4 regions of the Sphingomonas sp. CFBP 13714 genome follow, and region 1 is predicted to be linked to each of the others. Evidence: riboswitches for the same ligand, from Rfam matches in the RefSeq annotation. Region 1 holds a riboswitch; each other region holds the start of a gene.
What was found. A riboswitch is a leader RNA that binds a small molecule or an ion and turns the genes downstream of it on or off. The one in region 1 is predicted to bind cobalamin.
Positions count from the first base shown of each region.

Region 1 (4,685 bases):
ACGATCACCGCGAGCCGCCGGCCACCGGCATTCCGGATCAGGTGGCTGATCAGCGTGGTCTTGCCCGCGCCGAGGAATCCGGTGACGATGGTAACGGGAATCTTGGCCAGGGTCGGCTGGGGGTCGGTCATGCGATACTCTCCGGGCGTTGGAACGACAGCCACGGACGGACGCACGCCCGCAGCCACACGCGCGCACGACCTGACGGCCGCACGCGTTCGTCGCTCAGACGGAGTACCGTGCCGCGACCATCCCCTGGATCAAGGCAAGAGCGACCATGACGCTGGCAGGTCTCCTGGCTCGCGGGTCGAAGCTCGATGCACGCCTTCCCAGGTCCCGTGACCCAGTGGCTGCCCCCGCATCGGGGGCCTGTGCGTCTCGCTCACCGCTTACAGTTGCAGGGACAGCCGCGGCATTGGGAGGCAAAGCTCCCGCACCGCATTCCCATTCAAGCCCCGAAGGGCACCGGCGCGATCTGTCGAGGTTCGGTAGAACCAAACCTCGAGGTTGGGTTTAGAGGAGTTTGGCGACTGTGCCAATGCACCTGACCTCCGTCATCCCGACGAAAGTCAGGACCCAGAGCCACGCGTAATGCGCTGCCTGGCCCTGGGTCCCGGGTCGAGCCCAGGATGACGACGCAGCTCGTTACCCCCGAACCACCTCGATCTCGTCGAACCGCTTCCACCGGTAGATCGCAAAACTCAGCACCCAGCATGCCACGAACAGCGCGATGATCGCAAAGCCCAGCCCGTTGAAATTCTCGCCCAGCGCCGAGGCAACGTCCCACACGCCCCCGCTGAGGCCCAGCTTCGACGCCAGCAGCGCGAGCGTTTCGATCCCGCCGATCGCGATCGCGACGATCGCCGAGATCAGCGTGATCGTGATGTTGTAATAGAGCTTGCGGATCGGCTTCACGAACGCCCATTCATACGCGCCGAGCATCACCACCCCGTCGGCACTGTCGACCAGTGCCATGCCGGTCGCGAACAGCACGGGCAGCACCAGCACCGTGCCGATCGACAGCCCGTCCGCGGCCTGGCTCGCCGACAGGCCGAGGATCGCGACTTCGGTGGCGGTGTCGAACCCCAGCCCGAACAGGAAGCCGAGCGGCGCCATGTGCCAGCTGCGCGTGACCAGCCGGAACATCGGCCGGAACAGCCGCGCGAGCAGCCCGCGATTGCCGAGGAGCAGGTCGAGATCCTCCTCGACATAGCGCCCCCCGCCGCGGACATGGCCGAAGGTCCGCCACACCGATCGCAGGATGATCAGGTTCATCGCCGCGATCGTGAACAGGAACAGCGCGGAGATCAGTGTCGCGATCACCCCGCCCGCCTGCTTGAACGCCTCGAACTGCGCCAGCGCACTCGCGGTCAGCGCGATCGCGACCGCGGCGATCAGGACGATCCCCGAATGGCCGACCGCGAACCAGAAGCCGACCCCGATCGGCCGCTGCCCGTCCTGCATCAGCTTGCGCGTCACGTTGTCGATCGCCGCGATATGATCGGCGTCGACCGCATGGCGCAGCCCCAGCCCCCAGGCCAGCATCGCGGTACCCAGCATCAGCGGTTGCGCCTGGAACAGCGCGAACGCCCATCCCCAGGCGGCGATGTTGGCCGCCACCAGCATCGCGAACATCCAGCCGATCCGGTGTCGCGTCGAACGACCGGCGGTCCGCCCGGTCATGATCTTGGTCATTGGCACATCCCCGGCGTCCGACGAGGACGGGGGCCTGCCGCGAACGACCGGGACGCGCGCCGACCGGACGCCCTGAGCGGCCGGCATGCGTCGCCGATGCGGCCCCCGCCGCATGGTCGTCGCTCAGACGGCGTTCACCGTGCCTCGGCCACCCCCTGGACCGGGACAAGAGCGACCAGACGCCGGCAGGTCTCCTGGCTCACGGGTCAAGGCTCGACGCACACCTTCCCAGGCCATCGGCCCAGTGGCTGCCCCCGTCGCAGGGGGCGCGTGCGTGTCGCTCGCCGCTTACAGTTGCAGGGACAGCCGCGGTCTTGGGGCAAACCCCGCACCGCATTCCCATTCAAGCCCCGAGGGGCACCGACGCGATCTGTGCGGATCCGGCTTGCGTCGGACCTGCGCCACAGGGCTAGCGCGTTTTGCCTGCGCTGACGACAGGATTTGCGCGCGACGCAACGCAGGGCATGTCGTCCCATCTCACCGCAACGTCTGCCTTACCTCGTACGTTGATCGCGTAACCGACCGGTGTCCTGCCGGTCGCGGCGTTGCCCGCTTTCCGCCCCGCGGCAATCGTGCGAGCAGCGCAGACCTTCATCGCCCCGCTGAACGGAGCCCGCATGCGCCCTCTCGTCCCCGTCGCCGAAGCCCAGTCCCGCCTCTTCGCCATGGCATCGCGCGTGCCGGCCGAAACCGTGCCGCTGCGCTCGGCGATGGGTCGCTGGGCGGCGGAGGCCATTCTAGCCCGCCGCACCCAGCCCGCGACCGACCTTTCGGCGATGGACGGCTATGCGATCCGCTACGCAGATCTGCCCGGGCCGTGGACGGTCATCGGCGAGAGCGCGGCCGGCCGCCCCTTCACCGGTTCAGTCGGCGCGGGACAGGCGACGCGCATCTTCACCGGCGCGGCGATGCCGCCCGGCGCCGATACCGTCCTTGTCCAGGAAGAGGCCGCACGCGACGGCGACCGGCTGATGCTCGACGGCGAAGGCCCCGCCTTCGAGGGACGCAACACACGCCGCAAGGGGCTCGACTTCGCGACCGGCACCCGGCTGATCGCGGCCGGCGATCGGCTGACGCCCGCGCGCATCGCGGTCGCTGCGACCGGCGGACACGGCACGCTGTCGGTCGGCCGCCGGCTGCGCGTCGCGGTCGCCGCAACGGGTGACGAGCTCGTTCCGCCCGGCTCGACGAACGATCCCGTCCCGCTGCCGGAATCGAACGGCATCATGCTCGCCGCGATGCTTGCCGATCTGCCCGTCGACATTATCGATCTCGGAATCCTCCCCGACCGGCTCGACACGCTGCGTGACGCCTTTGCCGGGGTCGATGCCGATCTGCTCGTGACCACGGGGGGCGCGTCGGTCGGCGATCACGACCTCGTCCGCCCCGCGATCGAGGCGGCCGGCGGGGCAATCGACTTCTGGCGGATCGCCCTGCGCCCGGGCAAGCCGATGATGGCGGGCACGCTTGGCCGGACAATGCTGCTCGGCCTGCCGGGCAATCCCGTCTCCGCCTTCGTCACCGCGATCCTGTTCGTCCGCCCCGTCGTCGCGCACATGCTCGGCGCGCGCGATCCCTTGCCGCAGACGACGCACGCGCTGCTCGGCGAGGATCTTCCGCCCAACCAGTCGCGGACCGACTATATGCGCGCCGAACTGCGCGACGGTCGCGCCTATGCCTCGACCATCCAGGACAGCTCGATGCTGCTGACGCTCGCCCGCTCGTCCTGCCTGATCGTCCGCGACGGCGACGCGCCGGCGGCAAGGGCGGGCGACTCGGCGGAAATCCTCGTCATCGCGTGACGTCACCGCTTGACGAAGCTGCAAGTGTTCCATAGAAGTTCCTCGTCTGTTCCGGACGGAGAACCGTTATGCTCACGCGCAAGCAGCACGAGCTTGTCTGCTTCATCAACGACCGCCTTGCCGAGACGGGCGTGTCGCCCTCGTTCGAGGAGATGAAGGACGCGCTCGAACTGAAATCGAAATCGGGCGTACACCGCCTGATCAGCGCGCTCGAGGAGCGCAACTTCATCCGGCGTCTGCCCAACCGGGCGCGCGCGCTCGAAGTGCTGCGGATGCCCGAGCGTCCCGAGGCTGCAATCGCGCAGACGACGACGAAGTCAGGGTCGAAGGCGGCGGCGGCGGCATCTGCCGACACCGTATCGGTACCGAACACGGCCAGCGCCACGCCCGCGTCGCCAGCCCGCATCGCGGCGAACGACGTCGTCGAGATCCCGCTGCACGGCCGGATCGCCGCCGGCGTCCCGATCGAAGCCTTTGAAGGCAGTTCGATGCTGGCCGTTCCGGCCGCATTGCTCGGCACCGGCGAGCATTATGCGCTGGAGGTTTCGGGGGACTCGATGGTGGAAGCCGGCATCCTCGACGGCGATTATGCGCTGATCCGCCGTACCGAGATCGCCCGCGACGGCGAAATCGTGGTCGCGCTGATCGAGGACAGCGAAGCGACGCTGAAATATTTCCGCCGCGAAGGCGCAATGGTCCGGCTCGACCCGGCCAACCGCGCCTATGACCCCCAGCGTTATGCGCCCGCACAGGTCCGGGTTCAGGGCAAGCTGTCGGGTATCCTGCGCCGCTACGACTGACGAATGCCGGGTGGCGCTGGCGGTCGTCACCGCCACGCAACCGGCAGTGGCGTTCGTGACCAACGGCCCCAGGCACCATCGTCCGCGTTTCGGAATTGCGGCCCTCCCAATCGGAGGCCCCACCTTCGCAGGATCATGACCCGACATACCCAGTCGCGACCTATCGCTCTGACCACCCCCGAGCCGGCACCCGAAACCGGACCGACGCCGCCCCCCCCGGCCAGCCCATGCTGATCGCCCGCCGCCCCGAACCGTCGCATTGGCCGCGCCAGCGTCGGCGGATCGCGCCACGGGTGCCGGTCCCCCGGATTGAGTACCGTCACCATCCGCCCCGTGGTCAACGTCAACGCGATCCCCCTGGTGCGCGCGAGCACCGATCGATCGAGCT
Region 1 is NZ_JACYVG010000006.1:209,921-214,605, forward strand. Features, by position in the region: gene cobW (cobalamin biosynthesis protein CobW) at 1-131, opposite strand, end outside; cobalamin riboswitch at 269-485, opposite strand; gene IFT54_RS15060 (HoxN/HupN/NixA family nickel/cobalt transporter) at 646-1,683, opposite strand; cobalamin riboswitch at 1,863-2,075, opposite strand; gene IFT54_RS15065 (molybdopterin molybdotransferase MoeA) at 2,313-3,497, shown strand; gene lexA (transcriptional repressor LexA) at 3,566-4,297, shown strand; gene IFT54_RS15075 (ComEC/Rec2 family competence protein) at 4,324-4,685, opposite strand, start outside.

Region 2 (4,685 bases), on a different contig from region 1:
GTTTTCCCGGGGGGCGACATCGCCGGCGGCCCGTCCCGCGGGCTGCCGGTCACGGGGCGCGCTAGAAACCGACGCGAAGCGAGACGTCGACGGCGCGGGGACGACCGAGGACCCATTGCTGATTGCTGTACGTGCTGATCGCATAGTCCCGGTCGAACAGGTTGTAGCCGTGGATGTCGACCGCGAGCCGTGGCGTCACTGCATAGGAGAGCGTTGCATCGACCATGGTGTAGCTGGGGACGCGGAAGCTGTTCGCATTGTCCGAATAGCGTCGTCCGACGTAGCGCAGCCCGGCGCGCGCCTGGAGCGCGTGCGTCGCGTTCCAGCGCAGCCAGAGATTGGCGAGCGTCTCGGGTACGTCCGGCGGGGTATTGCCATCGAAGCGCGTGCCGCCGGAGACGAAGTCGTCGAACGTCGCGTCGAGTATGCTGCCGTTCGCATCGATCCCGACACCGTAAGGCAGATCGAGCGATACCGCAGCCTCGATACCCTTGGCCGATCGCTGGCCGACCTGCTCGACCGGGCTCGTCGGGGTCAGCTGTGCCAGCAGGCGCTTCTTGACGATGCGGTAGGCGGCGAGGGTGGCGGTGCCGCGACCGTCGAGGAACACCGCCTTGGCGCCGACCTCGACCTGGTCGCCAACCGCGTTGCTGAACTGCACCTGCCCGGTCGAATAGGTCGTCAGCGTCCCCAGCGGGTCCACGCCGGTGGCATATTGCGCATAGAGCGACACCGTCGGGATCGGCTGATAAACGCTCCCCACCCGCCAGGTCAGATTGTGCAGCCGCTTGTCGAGCGCGAACGTCTCGGTACTGACGCCGCCCGGATAGTCGATCGACCAGCGGCGGATCGTGTCGCGCTCGAAGCGGACGCCACCGACGATCGAGACGTGCGTTCCGAGCTTCAGCCGGTCCTCGGCGAAGACCGCATATTCGGTCGTGCGCGTGCGATAGCGCGGTGCGATGCCTTGCGTGTCGATGATCAGACCGGGATCGAACGCGAAGGGATCGACCTCCGAAACCTGCGGGTCAGACCCGAAATTGTGGGAGTAGGTCAGTTTGATGAGGTTGACGTCGAAGCCCATGACTAGGTCGTTGCCGACGCCATCGGCGACGTCCGTCCTGAACGTCACGCTCCCCTGATCGCCCCACTGCGTCTGGTCGTGGACGATCCCGGTCATGTCGGTACGCAGGATGCCACCGGGTGTGCCGGTGTTGCCACTGCCGTTGGCGCAGACCCCGTCTGCGGCGACCCAGCAATAGGTTTCGAGATTGAGCCAGGAGCGTTTGGAGCTGAGGCGATAGGCCTGGTTGCTGACGGTGACCACATCGCTCGGCGTCCAGTCGACCTGCAGGCTGGTGCGGTTGTCCCGGTAGCGGATGACGCCGTCGCGTGTGTTGTAGTTGCGCTCCCGGATGCGGTCGTCGAGCCGACCGTCGATCAGCGGCGTACCGAAATAGCGCATCGGCTTCTGGTCGCCATAATCGTCCCGCGCGGTGACGACGAGCGTGTCGGTCGGTGCCCAGCGCAGCGTGCCCGACACGGCATGGCTGCGCGACTGGCCGCGATCGACATAGCCGTCCGATCGGCGATAGCTGCCGTCGATGCGGTAGGAGAGGCGCTCGGTGATCGGCCCCCCTGCGCCCGCCGCGAGATGGAAGCTGTCCTGCGAGCCATAGCCGATCTCCCCCTCCACATGCGTCCGCTGCGTATCGGGTTTGCGCATCAGGACATTCACTGCGCCGCCCAGCGCGCCCTGGCCGTAGAGCACCGAGGCCGGGCCGCTCAGGATGTCGATCCGCTCGACCATCCACGGATCGGTCGGGAAGGTGATCGTGCCGGCAGCCGGGAACAGCCTGATGCCGTCGATGAGCTGGAGCACGGAGCCCTGACCGCTGAACCCCCGCGCGGCGAGTGCGGTGCCGCCATTGCCGGGATTGCCCGCGTTGCTGATGCCCGGTGCGCGGCTCGTCGCGTCGATCACGGACAGGTCGCCACGCGCGCGGATCGTGGCGCCATCGATGACCGAGAGCGTCGCGGGGGTCTCGAGCGGCGTGAGGCCCAGGCGGCTGCCGGTCGCATTCGGCGTGGTGAGCGTGTCCTGGGCATGCTGTCCGACGACCAGGATGTCCTTGGTATCGGGATCCGGCACGGACTGGGCGTGGACTTGTGCTGCGAAGACAGGCGAAAGAATAGCCCCCGCGAGCGCGAGGCGAGACAATAGGAACGGCATTACGGTAATCCCCCGGGCGTCTAGCGAACCCGGCAGGGACCTCCCGCGAACGGCCGACATCCGCGCCAGCCGGACGCGATTGCGACCGGCACGCATGCCCGTGCGGTCCCCACCGCACACGTCGTCGCTCGACGGAGTACCGTGCCGCGGCCACCCCCTGGGCCAGGCAAGAGCGACCAGACGCCGGCAGGTCTCCTGGCTCACGGGTCATCACACGATGCACGGCCTTCCCAGGCCCTCATGACGAAACGTCTGGCCCAGTGGCTGCTCCTTCCTTTGCAGGAAGAAGCGAAATGCATCGCGCTCGCCGCTTACAGTTGCAGGGACAGCCTCGGCTTCAGGTGGCAAACCACCCTCACCGCGTTCCCTTTTAAGCCCCTTTCGGGGCACCGACGCGATCATGCCGCCCTGCTCGGATCGAACAGGTCAGCGGCGCCGGTCTACCCCGGTCAGGATCGTTCGGCAATCGTCCGGCGAGCACCGCGATGGCGGCTCGATCGTCCTGCTCGATTGCTGTGATCCAGAAGCTCCGTTTGGCGCGATGCGCGTCCTCGATCAGGAGGCGGGGGTGCCGCACGCTCTGTGCGGGGATGCCACGCTGATGGCATGCAGGATTAAGGGATCGAGATGAAGAACGTGAAGAGCCGTCAGGCCGTGACGGCGATGCTGCTGGCTGCGACATCGGCGGGTGCCATGATTCAGCCGGTTGCCGCGCAGACGGTGGCGCCGGCCGAGACGCAGGCGGAAACCCGCATGACGACCGCGGCGGCACCGTCCAGCGCCGGCAAGCCCGCGCTGGCGCAGGCCGGTGTGGCCGGCACCGTTGAAGCCAAGGGTGATTCAGCCAGTGCCGCCGCACCGCAGATGACCCGCGACAATGGCGCGCCGATCGGCGAGAACCGCCACTCGAAGGCGGCGGGCGACCTTGGCCCCGTCCTGCTTGAGGACACGACGCTGATCGAGAAGCTCGCACGCTTCGACCGTGAGCGCGTGCCCGAGCGCGTCGTCCATGCCCGCGGGACCGGTGCCCACGGCGTGTTCACCGCGACCGCGGACATTTCGAGCATCACCAACGCATCCTTGTTCATGCCCGGCAAGCAGACGCCGGTGTTCGTCCGCTTCTCGACCGTGATCCACCCCTCGGGCAGCCCCGAGGGCATGCGGGATCCGCGCGGCTTTGCGACCAAATTCTACACCGATCAGGGCAATTGGGATCTGGTCGGCAACAACCTGCCGATCTTCTTCATCCGCGACGCGATCCAGTTCCCGGACATGATCCACGCGCTCAAGCCCTCGCCGGTGACGAACAAGCAGGACCCCAATCGCTTCTTCGACTTCTTCTCGGCCACGCCCGAGGCGACCAACATGCTCGCGCATGTCTATTCGAACCTTGGTACGCCGGCATCCTACCGGACGATGGACGGCAACGGCGTCCATGCCTTCAAGCTGGTGAATGCCAAGGGCGAAACGGTGTTCGCCAAGTTCCGCTGGATCAGCCGCCAGGGCGTGCGCAACCTGAACGGCGCGCAGGTCGCGACCGCGACCTGGAACTACCTGACCGACGATCTCTATGGCGAGATCGGCAAGGGCAACTTCCCCGTCTGGGACCTGATGGTGCAGACGATGTCGGCGTCGGCGTTCGCCAAGCTCGACTATAATCCGTTCGACGACACCAAGGAATGGCTGGGCGTGCCGTTCCGCAAGATCGGCGAGATGACGCTCAACAAGGTGCCGACCAACTTCTTCGACTATACCGAGCAGTCGGCGTTCGCACCCGCCAACCTCGTGCCGGGGATCGAGGCGTCGCCGGACCGGATGCTGCAGGGTCGGCTGTTCTCCTATTCGGACACGCAGCGCTATCGCATCGGCGCCAACGCGATGCAGTTGCCGGTCAATCGTCCGCTCGCGAGTGTCGTCAACAATTACCAGGACGGCCAGCTCGACCATAGCAACCGCGCGTCCGACGTGAATTATTTCCCGGCGGCGACCGCGGCAAAGTCGACCGATGCCCGCTTCCGCGCCGCGCCCTATGGCATCGATGCGACCGTCGATGCGAAGCCGATCGCCAAGACCAACAACTTCGCCCAGGCGGGCGAATTCTACCGGGCGCTCAAGCCGCAGGACAAGGCGGATCTGGTGACCAACCTGGCAGGTGATCTCAATGTCGTGACGTCGGCACGGACGAAGACGATCATGGTCAGCTATTTCTACCAGGCCGACAAGGACTTCGGCACGCGCCTGGCAACTGCGGTGAACGTGCCGATCGCCGACGTGTCGCGCGCGGTGGCGGACTATCGCGCCGCCAACCCGGGCCAGGGCGCCCGCTGATCCCGGGGCAGGAGGCGCGGCATGGCGCGCGCCTCCTGCCGTGGCAGACTTCAAGGAATCGAGATCGACGATGCTGACTTATCTTGCCGCGCTGCTCGCCGCTGCTGGGCCACAGGCCGCTGCG
Region 2 is NZ_JACYVG010000004.1:286,809-291,493, reverse strand. Features, by position in the region: gene IFT54_RS11565 (TonB-dependent receptor) at 62-2,152, opposite strand; cobalamin riboswitch at 2,402-2,642, opposite strand; gene IFT54_RS11560 (catalase) at 2,861-4,561, shown strand; gene IFT54_RS11555 (ankyrin repeat domain-containing protein) at 4,632-4,685, shown strand, end outside.
Region 2: it holds a riboswitch for cobalamin, as region 1 does, so the genes downstream of both, IFT54_RS11565 (TonB-dependent receptor) here and IFT54_RS15060 (HoxN/HupN/NixA family nickel/cobalt transporter) in region 1, are expected to answer to the same signal.

Region 3 (4,685 bases), on a different contig from region 1:
ACGCTGATAATAGGCCGCCGTACGACCACCTCCCGGGGCGCGCGGCAATCGTGCGAGCGCGGTGTCCATCCGGCGGATCAGCGTTTCGCCGCGATCGGGGTGCCCGATGGCTGCGGCGACCTGCCGGACTTGCGTCACGATCGCGGTATAGCTGTCAGCGGGGGGCAGATCGAGCGTCGCGACGTTCCGGCCGGCGAGAACTGCGGCGACCGTCTGGCGTCGGAACGGCGAGGAGATCACGAGATCGGGGCGGAGCATCAGGACGTCTTCGGCGCTGCCACGGCTGACTGGGATGGTACGCGCGGCGTTGGCGGCCGCGGACATGTTCGGATCACGCGCGAACCGGGTCAGTGCGACGATCTGCGCGGGGTCGGCCAGCGCCAGAAGATACTGGTCAGCGCACAGGTTGAGCGAAACGATACGCGCCGGCGGTCGAGGCGCCGCCGCCTCGGCAGGTGCGCCGGCGGCAGCGATCATCAGGATGGTCAGGAGACGGCGGCCGCGCATGCGCAAAACCCTGCCGCAGCGGGCGCTTATGCGCTAGGCGGAAATCGATGCGGTGGGATCTGGCACTATGGGACGCGTGACGCGTGCGCGATTGGTCGGTGGCCTCGCGCTGCTTGCGGTGCTGGCCGGCGCCGCGTCGGTCGCGGTGGGTAGCGCGGCGATCCCGCTGGCGCATGTCGTGCGGGCGCTCAGCGGGCAGGGCGATCCGATCGAACGCGCGATCCTGTTCGAACTTCGGCTGCCGCGCGCGATCCTAGGGCTCGCGGTCGGCGCGATGCTGGGGCTGTCGGGTGCTGCGCTGCAGGGATTCCTGCGCAATCCGCTGGCCGAGCCATCGGTGCTGGGCGCGTCGAACGGCGCATCGCTGGGCGCGGTGATCGCGCTGTATTTCGGGCTGGCGGAGCTTCATCCGGCGATGCTGCCGATCGTGGCGATCGCCGGGGCGTTCGCGGCGCTGGGGTTGCTGTTCGTGCTGGCGGCCGGGTCGCAAAGCGCCTTGTCACTGATCCTCGCGGGGATTGCGGTTGGAACGCTGGCCGTCGCGGGGGTCAGTCTGGCGCTGAACCTGTCCCCCAACCCGTTTGCAGCGATGGAGATTATGACCTGGTTGCTCGGGTCGCTCGAAGACCGGTCGTTCAGCCATGTCGCGCTGGCGCTGCCCTGTATCGCGCTCGGCATGGTGCTGGTCGCCTGGGACGGCCATGCGCTCGACGCGCTGACGCTCGGCGAAGACGGTGCGCGCGCGCTCGGCGTCGATCTGCGTCGGACGCGCATGCGGATGCTGGTCGGGGTGGCGATCGGGGTTGGCGGGGCGGTCGCGGTATCGGGCGCGATCGGGTTCATCGGCCTGATCGTTCCGCATCTCGTCCGGCCGATGACCGATCGTTCGCCATCGACGATTCTGCTCCCCTCCGCATTGGGCGGTGCTGCATTGCTGACCTTTGCGGACGTGCTGGTACGCGTGATCCCGACGTCGAACGAACTCAAGCTGGGGGTCGTTACTGCGTTTCTCGGCGTGCCGGTGTTCCTCGTGCACCTCATGCGCGAGCGGCGGCTATGGTAGCCCTCTCCGCGGACCGCCTCAGCGTCCGCCGTGCAGGGCGGGTCGTGGTCGACGATGTCAGTTTCTCGGCAGAGGGCGGCGCGCTCATCGGGATCGTCGGCCCCAATGGGGCGGGCAAATCGACGCTGGTCCAGGCGCTTCTCGGGCTGGTTCCCGCTACTGGAGATATCCTGCTCGACGGGGTTCCGCTGGCGGAGCGCTCGCGACGTGAGATCGCGCGGACGGTCGCGTATCTGCCGCAGGGTCAAAGTCTTCATTGGCCGCTGAGCGTCGAACGTCTCGTCGCGCTGGGCCGCTTGCCCCATCTCGCACCGCTGTCGCGCATTTCTCAGCAGGATCGTGATGCGATTGCCCGTGCGATGGCAGCGGCGGACGTGACCATGCTTGCGGCGCGTGTCGCGACCGAGATTTCGGGGGGCGAGCGGGCCCGCGTCCTGCTGGCAAGGGCGCTCGCGGTGGAGGCGCCGGCGCTGATCGTCGACGAGCCACTCGCGTCGCTCGATCCCGCGCATCAGATCGCAGTCATGGAGATCCTGCGGGCGCAGGCCGCGCGGGGTGTCCTGGTGATCGCCGTCCTGCATGATCTGGGGCTCGCCGCACGCTATTGCGATCGCATCCTCGTGCTAGACGCGGGCCGGCTCGTCGCCGACGGCGCGCCGTCGGCAGTGCTGACGCCGGCGCGGCTGCGTGAGACCTATGGTGTTCGGGCGTGGTTCGGATCGATCGAGGGCGTACCGGTCGTGGTACCGCTGACGCGTGACAGCGCGCAGGGCGATTGACCCGGGCCGCTCGCCCGGCCTATCCCTCTGACCGCGACAGGTTCCCCGGCGACGGGGATGAAAAGGGAACGGGAGAACCCCGGCTGCCCCTGCAACTGTAAGCGGCGAGCCATCGTGCCATCATGCCATTGGGATCCCGGTCCCGAGAAGGCGGCGCGAAGGGCTGTGACCCGTGAGCCAGGAGACCTGCCCGTCGCGGTCGTCTTTCGTCCGGCCAGGGTGCGCCGAGCGGACGGGGGTAAACCCGCGCGACGACATAACCAGCCTGCGGCCTGTGCCGTGGGCGCGTATGTCATGGGGTTTCAATGCCGAATCTACTGGTTCCCGCCGAAGACGGTGCGGCCGTCGTCGCCTGCAGCACCTGCCGCGCGTCCACCGATGCGAAGGACGATGCCGAGGGCATGCGGGGCGGTGCGAGACTCGTCGCGGCGTTGCAGGCGGTCCAGGCGAGTGATCCGCGCTATGCCGGGATTGCGGTCCAGGCGATGCCGTGCCTGTTCGCCTGTCAGGATTTCTGCACTATCCATGTCCGCGGCCCGGCGAAAATCGGCTATGTTCTGGGGCGCTTTACCCCGGATGAAGAGGCTGCGCGCGCGATCCTCGATTATGCCGTGCTGCATGCGGAGAGTGCGGAGGGGCAGGTTCCGTTTCGGCAGTGGCCGGCCGGGATCAAGGGGCATTTCATCACCCGGACGCCCCCCGCGGGCTATGTCGCGCAGTGACGCTGTTCCCCTCGGTCGCAGCGTTCGAGGCGGCGCTGGAGGCCCTTCCCACGGCAAACGAAGCCGCGCGGGCTGCGGCATCGCTGCGGCAGGGGCAATTGACCAAGCCGCCCGGATCGCTTGGTCGACTTGAGGACCTCGCAGTCTTCATGGCGGGCTGGCAGGGGCGCGAGCGGCCGCGGTTCGAGCGCGCGAGGGTGGCAATTTTCGCGGGAAATCACGGCGTTGCGGTGCACGGGGTCAGCGCTTTCCCGGTTTCCGTGACCGCACAGATGGTCGAGAATTTCCGCCATGGGGGCGCGGCCATCAATGCGCTGGCGGATGCCGTCGGGCTCGAGCTGATCATCGCCGACATCGATCTGGAAACCCCTACGGCGGATTTCACGACGGCACCGGCGATGGACGAAGCAGCGTGTCTCGCCGCACTCAACATCGGCGCCGACGTCATCGTGCCGGGTCTCGACATGCTCGTCGTGGGTGAGATGGGGATCGGGAATTCTACGTCGGCCGCAGCACTGTGTCTGCGCAGTTACGGCGGAACCGCCGCGGACTGGGTTGGGCCGGGGACGGGGGTTGATGTGGCGGGAATCGCGCGGAAAATCGCGGTGGTCGAGGCGGGGATTGGGCGGCATGCTGATTCCCCTCGTACACCGTTCGAGACATTGCGGCGGGTGGGGGGGCGTGAAATCGTCGCGATCGCTGGCGCGGTGGTGGCGGCGCGGCTGGCGGGGGTGCCGGTTGTGCTCGACGGATTTATTTCGTCGGCGGCGATCGCGCCGATTGCGGCGGCGTATCCTGGCATCACAGAGCATTGCATTGCCGGACATTGTTCGGCCGAACCGGGGCATGAGCGACTGCTCGCTGCGCTGAAACTCGAGCCTTTACTGCGGCTTGGGATGCGGTTGGGGGAGGGAAGCGGGGCGGCGGTTGCGGTCGGGGTGATCCGGTCGGCGGTGGCGGCGCATGACGGGATGGCGACGTTTGCCGAGGCGGGGGTGTCGGTGGCGTGAGTGCGCCGTTCCTGCTCCACCTGTTGCGGCATGGTGCGCCTGAACTGACCGGGCGGATGCTGGGGCGGACCGATAGTCCGGTTACGGCGGGAGGTTTGGCGGCCTGTGTAGCGCGGGTAAAACCGCTGAATTTCAAGCAGATCGTCTGTTCTGATCTCATGCGATCGCAGGCTATCGCGGATGCGATCGGGCGGGAGCGGGGGCTGGCTCCAACGACCGATGCGCGGTGGCGGGAGCTGGATTTTGGGGATTGGGACGGGCTGGCTGCGGCGGAGATCGACGCTGCCTCGTTGCAGCGGTTCTGGGACGATCCGGATGGCGCACCGCCACCGGGTGGGGAACGGTGGAGCGATCTGGTCGCGAGAATTACCGATGCGATAGAAGACCTTACCCCAGAAACCTCATTGATCGTGACACATGGCGGGGCGATCCGGGCTGCGCTGAAATCGCTGTGCGGGTTCGGGTTGCGCGAGCTTTGGGCGTTCGATTTGCCCTATACGGCGTTGCTTACGCTACGGATCTGGCCGGACCGGACGGCGCAGATCATGGCGCTCCAGACGGATCCGGTTTCGTGAAGCGGCTGTTCGTCGCCTTCGGCTTCCTG
Region 3 is NZ_JACYVG010000003.1:281,164-285,848, reverse strand. Features, by position in the region: gene IFT54_RS09150 (ABC transporter substrate-binding protein) at 1-507, opposite strand, end outside; gene IFT54_RS09145 (FecCD family ABC transporter permease) at 575-1,570, shown strand; gene IFT54_RS09140 (ABC transporter ATP-binding protein) at 1,564-2,349, shown strand; cobalamin riboswitch at 2,371-2,557, shown strand; gene IFT54_RS09135 (DUF1636 domain-containing protein) at 2,655-3,071, shown strand; gene cobT (nicotinate-nucleotide--dimethylbenzimidazole phosphoribosyltransferase) at 3,068-4,081, shown strand; gene IFT54_RS09125 (histidine phosphatase family protein) at 4,078-4,656, shown strand; gene cobS (adenosylcobinamide-GDP ribazoletransferase) at 4,653-4,685, shown strand, end outside.
Region 3: it holds a riboswitch for cobalamin, as region 1 does, so the genes downstream of both, IFT54_RS09135 (DUF1636 domain-containing protein) here and IFT54_RS15060 (HoxN/HupN/NixA family nickel/cobalt transporter) in region 1, are expected to answer to the same signal.

Region 4 (4,685 bases), on a different contig from region 1:
CGAAGCCTCTGCGTCGTTCGGCAATACCGACGTGCTGATCGAGAAATATATCCTCTCGCCGCGGCATATCGAGGTGCAGGTGTTCGGCGATCGGCAAGGCAACGTCGTCCATTTGTTCGAACGCGACTGTTCGTTGCAGCGCCGGCATCAGAAGGTGATCGAGGAGGCCCCGGCCCCCGGCATGGATGATGCGACGCGCGCGGCGATCTGCGCGGCGGCGGTGCGCGCGGCACAGGCCGTGAACTATGTCGGCGCGGGTACGATCGAGTTCATCGCCGATGCGAGCGAAGGCGTGCGCGCCGATCGGATCTGGTTCATGGAAATGAACACCCGGTTGCAGGTCGAGCATCCCGTCACCGAGGAAATCACGGGACAGGACCTTGTCGAGTGGCAGCTGCGGATTGCCAGCGGCGAGGCGTTGCCGCTGCAGCAGCATGATCTTGCTATCCGCGGCTGGGCGATCGAGGCGCGGCTCTATGCGGAGGATCCCGCCAAGGGGTTCCTGCCGTCGATCGGGCGGCTCGAGGCGTTCGATCTGGGTGATGCGACGCGGGTCGATACGGGTGTCGAACAGGGGGCGGACATTTCGCCCTATTACGACCCGATGATCGCCAAGGTGATTGCCTGGGGCGACACGCGTGAAGCCGCGCGCGAGACGTTGGCGGAGGCGCTGGACAAGGCGGTCGTCTGGCCGGTCCGGTCGAATGCGGGGTTTCTCGTTCAGGCACTCGATCACCCGGATTTCGTCGCCGCAACGCTAGATACCGGGCTGATTGCGCGCGAGGGGGCGGCGCTGATGCCCCCGGCGCAGCCCAGCGAGGAAGCACTGATCGACGCCGCGCGCACGGTCGTACGCGCCGAGCCGATGGCGGGTTTTCGTCTCAACGCGGCCCCTTTGAAGGCCGCGCGGTTCCTGCTCGACGACGACGCGGTGACGATCGATCTCGACGGTCGCGGCGTCGATGCACCGGTCGATGCCACCCTCGTTTCCGATGCCGGGCAGACCTGGCAGTTGCGGCCCTGGCGTGCGTCTGGCGCGGCGCTGGGGGCGGCAGCGGATGGCGCGATCTTGTCACCAATGCCGGGACGCATCATCGCGGTCGACGTGGCTATCGGGGACCGTGTCGCAAAGGGGCAGAAGCTCGTGACGCTTGAGGCGATGAAGATGGAGCATTCGCTCGTCGCGCCATTCGACGGGACGGTTGCCGAACTGACCGCGATCGACGGCGGGCAGGTGAGCGATGGCATGGTGCTCGCACGTATCGAGAAGGATGATTGATGGCCGGCCGCTATTTCGACCAATGGGCGATCGGCGACCGGATCGTCCATGAGATCCGCCGCACTGTCACGGAGACGGACAACCTCCTGTTTTCGACGATGACGCACAATCCGCAGCCGCTGCACCTCGATGCGGAGGCGGCGAAGGCGAGCGAATTCGGCCAGATCCTCGTCAACGGCACCTTCACCTTCGCGCTGATGGTCGGCCTGTCGGTGGGGGACACGACGCTCGGGACGCTCGTCGCCAATCTCGGTTACGACAAGCTCGTGCATCCAAAACCCGTCTTTATCGGCGACACGATGCGCGCCGAGACCGAGGTCGCCGAGCTCAAGCCCAGCCGGTCGCGCCCGAACGCCGGGATCGTCACATTCATGCACCAGCTGATCAACCAGCGTGACGAGATCGTCTGTCAGTGCCTTCGCTCGGCGCTGCTGCTGCGGACGTCGGCATGAGGTTGCGCTCGCTGCTATTCGTGCCCGCAGACCGGCCCGAGCGTTTTGCGAAGGCCGCAGCGAGCGGGGCCGATGCCATCATCCTCGATCTGGAGGATTCGGTCTCGCTCTCCCGCAAGGCTGTTGCCCGCGAGGCGGTCCGGGCCGCGTTGCAGGACCACACCGACGTCGTGCGGATGGTCCGGATCAATCCCGTCGACTCGGGGTGGCTGGACGACGATATCGCTGCGGCGAGGGGCGCCGATGCGATCATGCTGCCCAAGGCGACCGGACCCGCGACCGTCCTCGCGCTGGTCGAGGCTTATGGCGATGACTGTCCGCCGATCCTGCCGATCGCGACCGAAGTGCCCGCCGCGATCTTCACACTGGGCGAATATGCGCGGGTCAACGGCCGGTTATGCGGCCTGACCTGGGGCGCCGAAGACCTGCCCGCGGCGATCGGCGCGGCGACCAGTCGGGAGGACGACGGGTCCTATACCGAGCCCTATAAGCTCGTCCGATCGCTGCTGCTGTTCGGCGCGCATGCGGCGGACGTCGCGGCGATCGAGACGGTCTATCCTGCAATCGCGGACATTGACGGGCTGGCAGCCTATGCCGCGCGCGGCAGCCGTGACGGCTTTACCGGCATGATGGCGATTCATCCGTCGCAAGTCGCCACGATCAACGCCGCGTTCACGCCGGATGCGGCGACCGTTGCACATGCGCACGCCGTCGTCGCTGCGTTTGCAGCGGCTCCCGAGGTGGGCGCGCTGCAGCTTGATGGGCGGATGATCGATGCGCCGCACTTACGTCAGGCGCGGGCGATCCTCGCGCGGCTCTAGGCCCATTGGCGGCAGGAAATTTCTGCGCTACCGTCGCCCTGCGAGACCGGTGAAGGCCGGGGTCGCAGATTGCGTCGGTGCCCCTCGGGGCTTCAAAGGGAATGCGGTGCGGGAGGCGATCCTCCTCATGCCGCGGCTGTCCCTGCAACTGTAAGCGGTGAGTGCGGTGCGCATGTTCCTTCGTCACGAGGGGACGACCACTAGGCCTGAGCGCAAGCGCAGGGCCCGGGAAGGTCGCGTACCGGGCGTCGACCCGCGAGCCAGGAGACCTGCCGGCGCTCGGTCGCTCTTGCCATGGTCCAGGGGATGACTGCGGCACGGTACTCCGTCTGAGCGACGAACCATGCGGCGGGGGCCGCATCGGTGCGCGTGGCGGGTGCGGTTCGGCGTACACCCCAAGCGTTGCGCCGGCTGTCCGTAGCATCGGACGGCAGGCCCCGGCCGGTCGCTCGTGACGCCGGGGGTATCGTTTCATGACCAGAATTTTCGTTTCGCTTGTGGCGCTCGCCACCGCCACGGCCTTTGCATCGCCGGCCGCGGCCGAGCCTGATCCGGTTACTGCGGCGACGGGCGAGGCGGCAGGGGGCGGCGCCGAGCTGGTGATCACCGCATCGCGATCGGGGGACGCGGTTCCCGCCGATCAGCTCGGGGCGTCGGTGACGGTGCTCGACGCCGCCACGCTCGACCAGCGGCAGACCCGGATCGTGTCCGACGTGCTGCGCGACGTTCCCGGACTGGCGGTCAGCCGGACCGGCGCGGTCGGGGGGACGACGCAGGTCCGAATCCGCGGATCGGAGGGCAATCACGTGCTCGTGCTGATCGACGGGATCGAAGTGTCCGATCCCTATCAGGGCGAATATGACTTCGGCACGCTGATTGCCGACGAGGCGGCACGGGTCGAGGTGCTGCGCGGCCAGCAATCGGCGCTGTACGGGTCCGACGCGATCGGCGGCGTCATCCAGTATCTCACGCTGAGCGGCGCGGAGGCCCCGGGCGTATCACTACGGGCCGAAGGGGGATCGTTCGGCACGTTTTCGGGAGGCGCCCGGGTCGCGGGCGTAGCGGGCAATCTCGATTACGCGCTATCGAGCTCGACCTACCTCACCGACGGCACGCCGACCGCACGGGGCGGATCGCGCGACATCGGCGCGAAGAGCGTCGGCGCGACGGGCAAGCTCAGCTGGTCGCCGACCGACACGCTGAAGGTCACGGGCGTCGGGCGCTACAGCTATACCGATGCCGACAGCAACGACACGGCATTGAGCGGCCCGCAGTTCGGCACGATCGTCGATACGCCAGGCGCGCGCAGCACGGTCGAGGCATATTACGGGCTGGTTCGCGCCGAACTCGCGCTGGCGGATGGCCGCTGGACGAATGCGCTCAGCGGCCAGTTTGCCGATACGACACGCCGGGCGCTGGTCGACGATGCCTTGAGCTTCGGCAACAAGGGACGCCGGTACAAGGGATCGTTCGAAAGCGCCTTCCGGTTCGGCACCGATCGCATCCGGCATCGGCTGACCGCCGCAGTCGATGTCGAGCGTGAGGAATTTCAGACGCTTAGTCCGGTCCCTTCGGAGTTCGTCTTCACAGGGCGGCGGCACACCGACAATGTCGGGATCGTCGGACAGTATGACGTCGTGATCGACGACGCGCTAGCGATCGGCGGATCGGTGCGGCGCGACGAGAATAACCGGTTCGACGACACCACCACCTACCGCGCGCAGGCGAGCTATCGTTTTGCGACCGGAACGCGGGTGCGCGGTGCCTACGGTACCGGCGTGAAGAACCCCGGCTACTTCGATCTCTTCGGCTATTCCGACGGTCGTTACATCGGCAATCCGAACCTCAAGCCCGAAAAGTCAAAGGGGTGGGAAGCCGGGGTCGAACAGGCTTTCGGGGGGGATCGTGCGACGATCGGCGCGACCTATTTCGACAGTCGGCTGACGAACGAGATCTTTACCACCTATCCTGCCCCCGACTTCGTCGCGACGCCCGGCAACCGCAATACGCGATCGACGCAGCATGGCGTCGAGGTGTTTGCTACAGCCCAGCCAATTCCGCAGCTGCGCTTCGACCTCGCCTATACCTATCTGAAGGCGCGCGAGGACGGGGGCGTGGAGATCCGGCGACCCA
Region 4 is NZ_JACYVG010000003.1:287,085-291,769, reverse strand. Features, by position in the region: gene IFT54_RS09175 (acetyl/propionyl/methylcrotonyl-CoA carboxylase subunit alpha) at 1-1,279, shown strand, start outside; gene IFT54_RS09170 (MaoC family dehydratase) at 1,279-1,731, shown strand; gene IFT54_RS09165 (HpcH/HpaI aldolase/citrate lyase family protein) at 1,728-2,552, shown strand; cobalamin riboswitch at 2,611-2,843, shown strand; gene IFT54_RS09160 (TonB-dependent receptor plug domain-containing protein) at 3,026-4,685, shown strand, end outside.
Region 4: it holds a riboswitch for cobalamin, as region 1 does, so the genes downstream of both, IFT54_RS09160 (TonB-dependent receptor plug domain-containing protein) here and IFT54_RS15060 (HoxN/HupN/NixA family nickel/cobalt transporter) in region 1, are expected to answer to the same signal.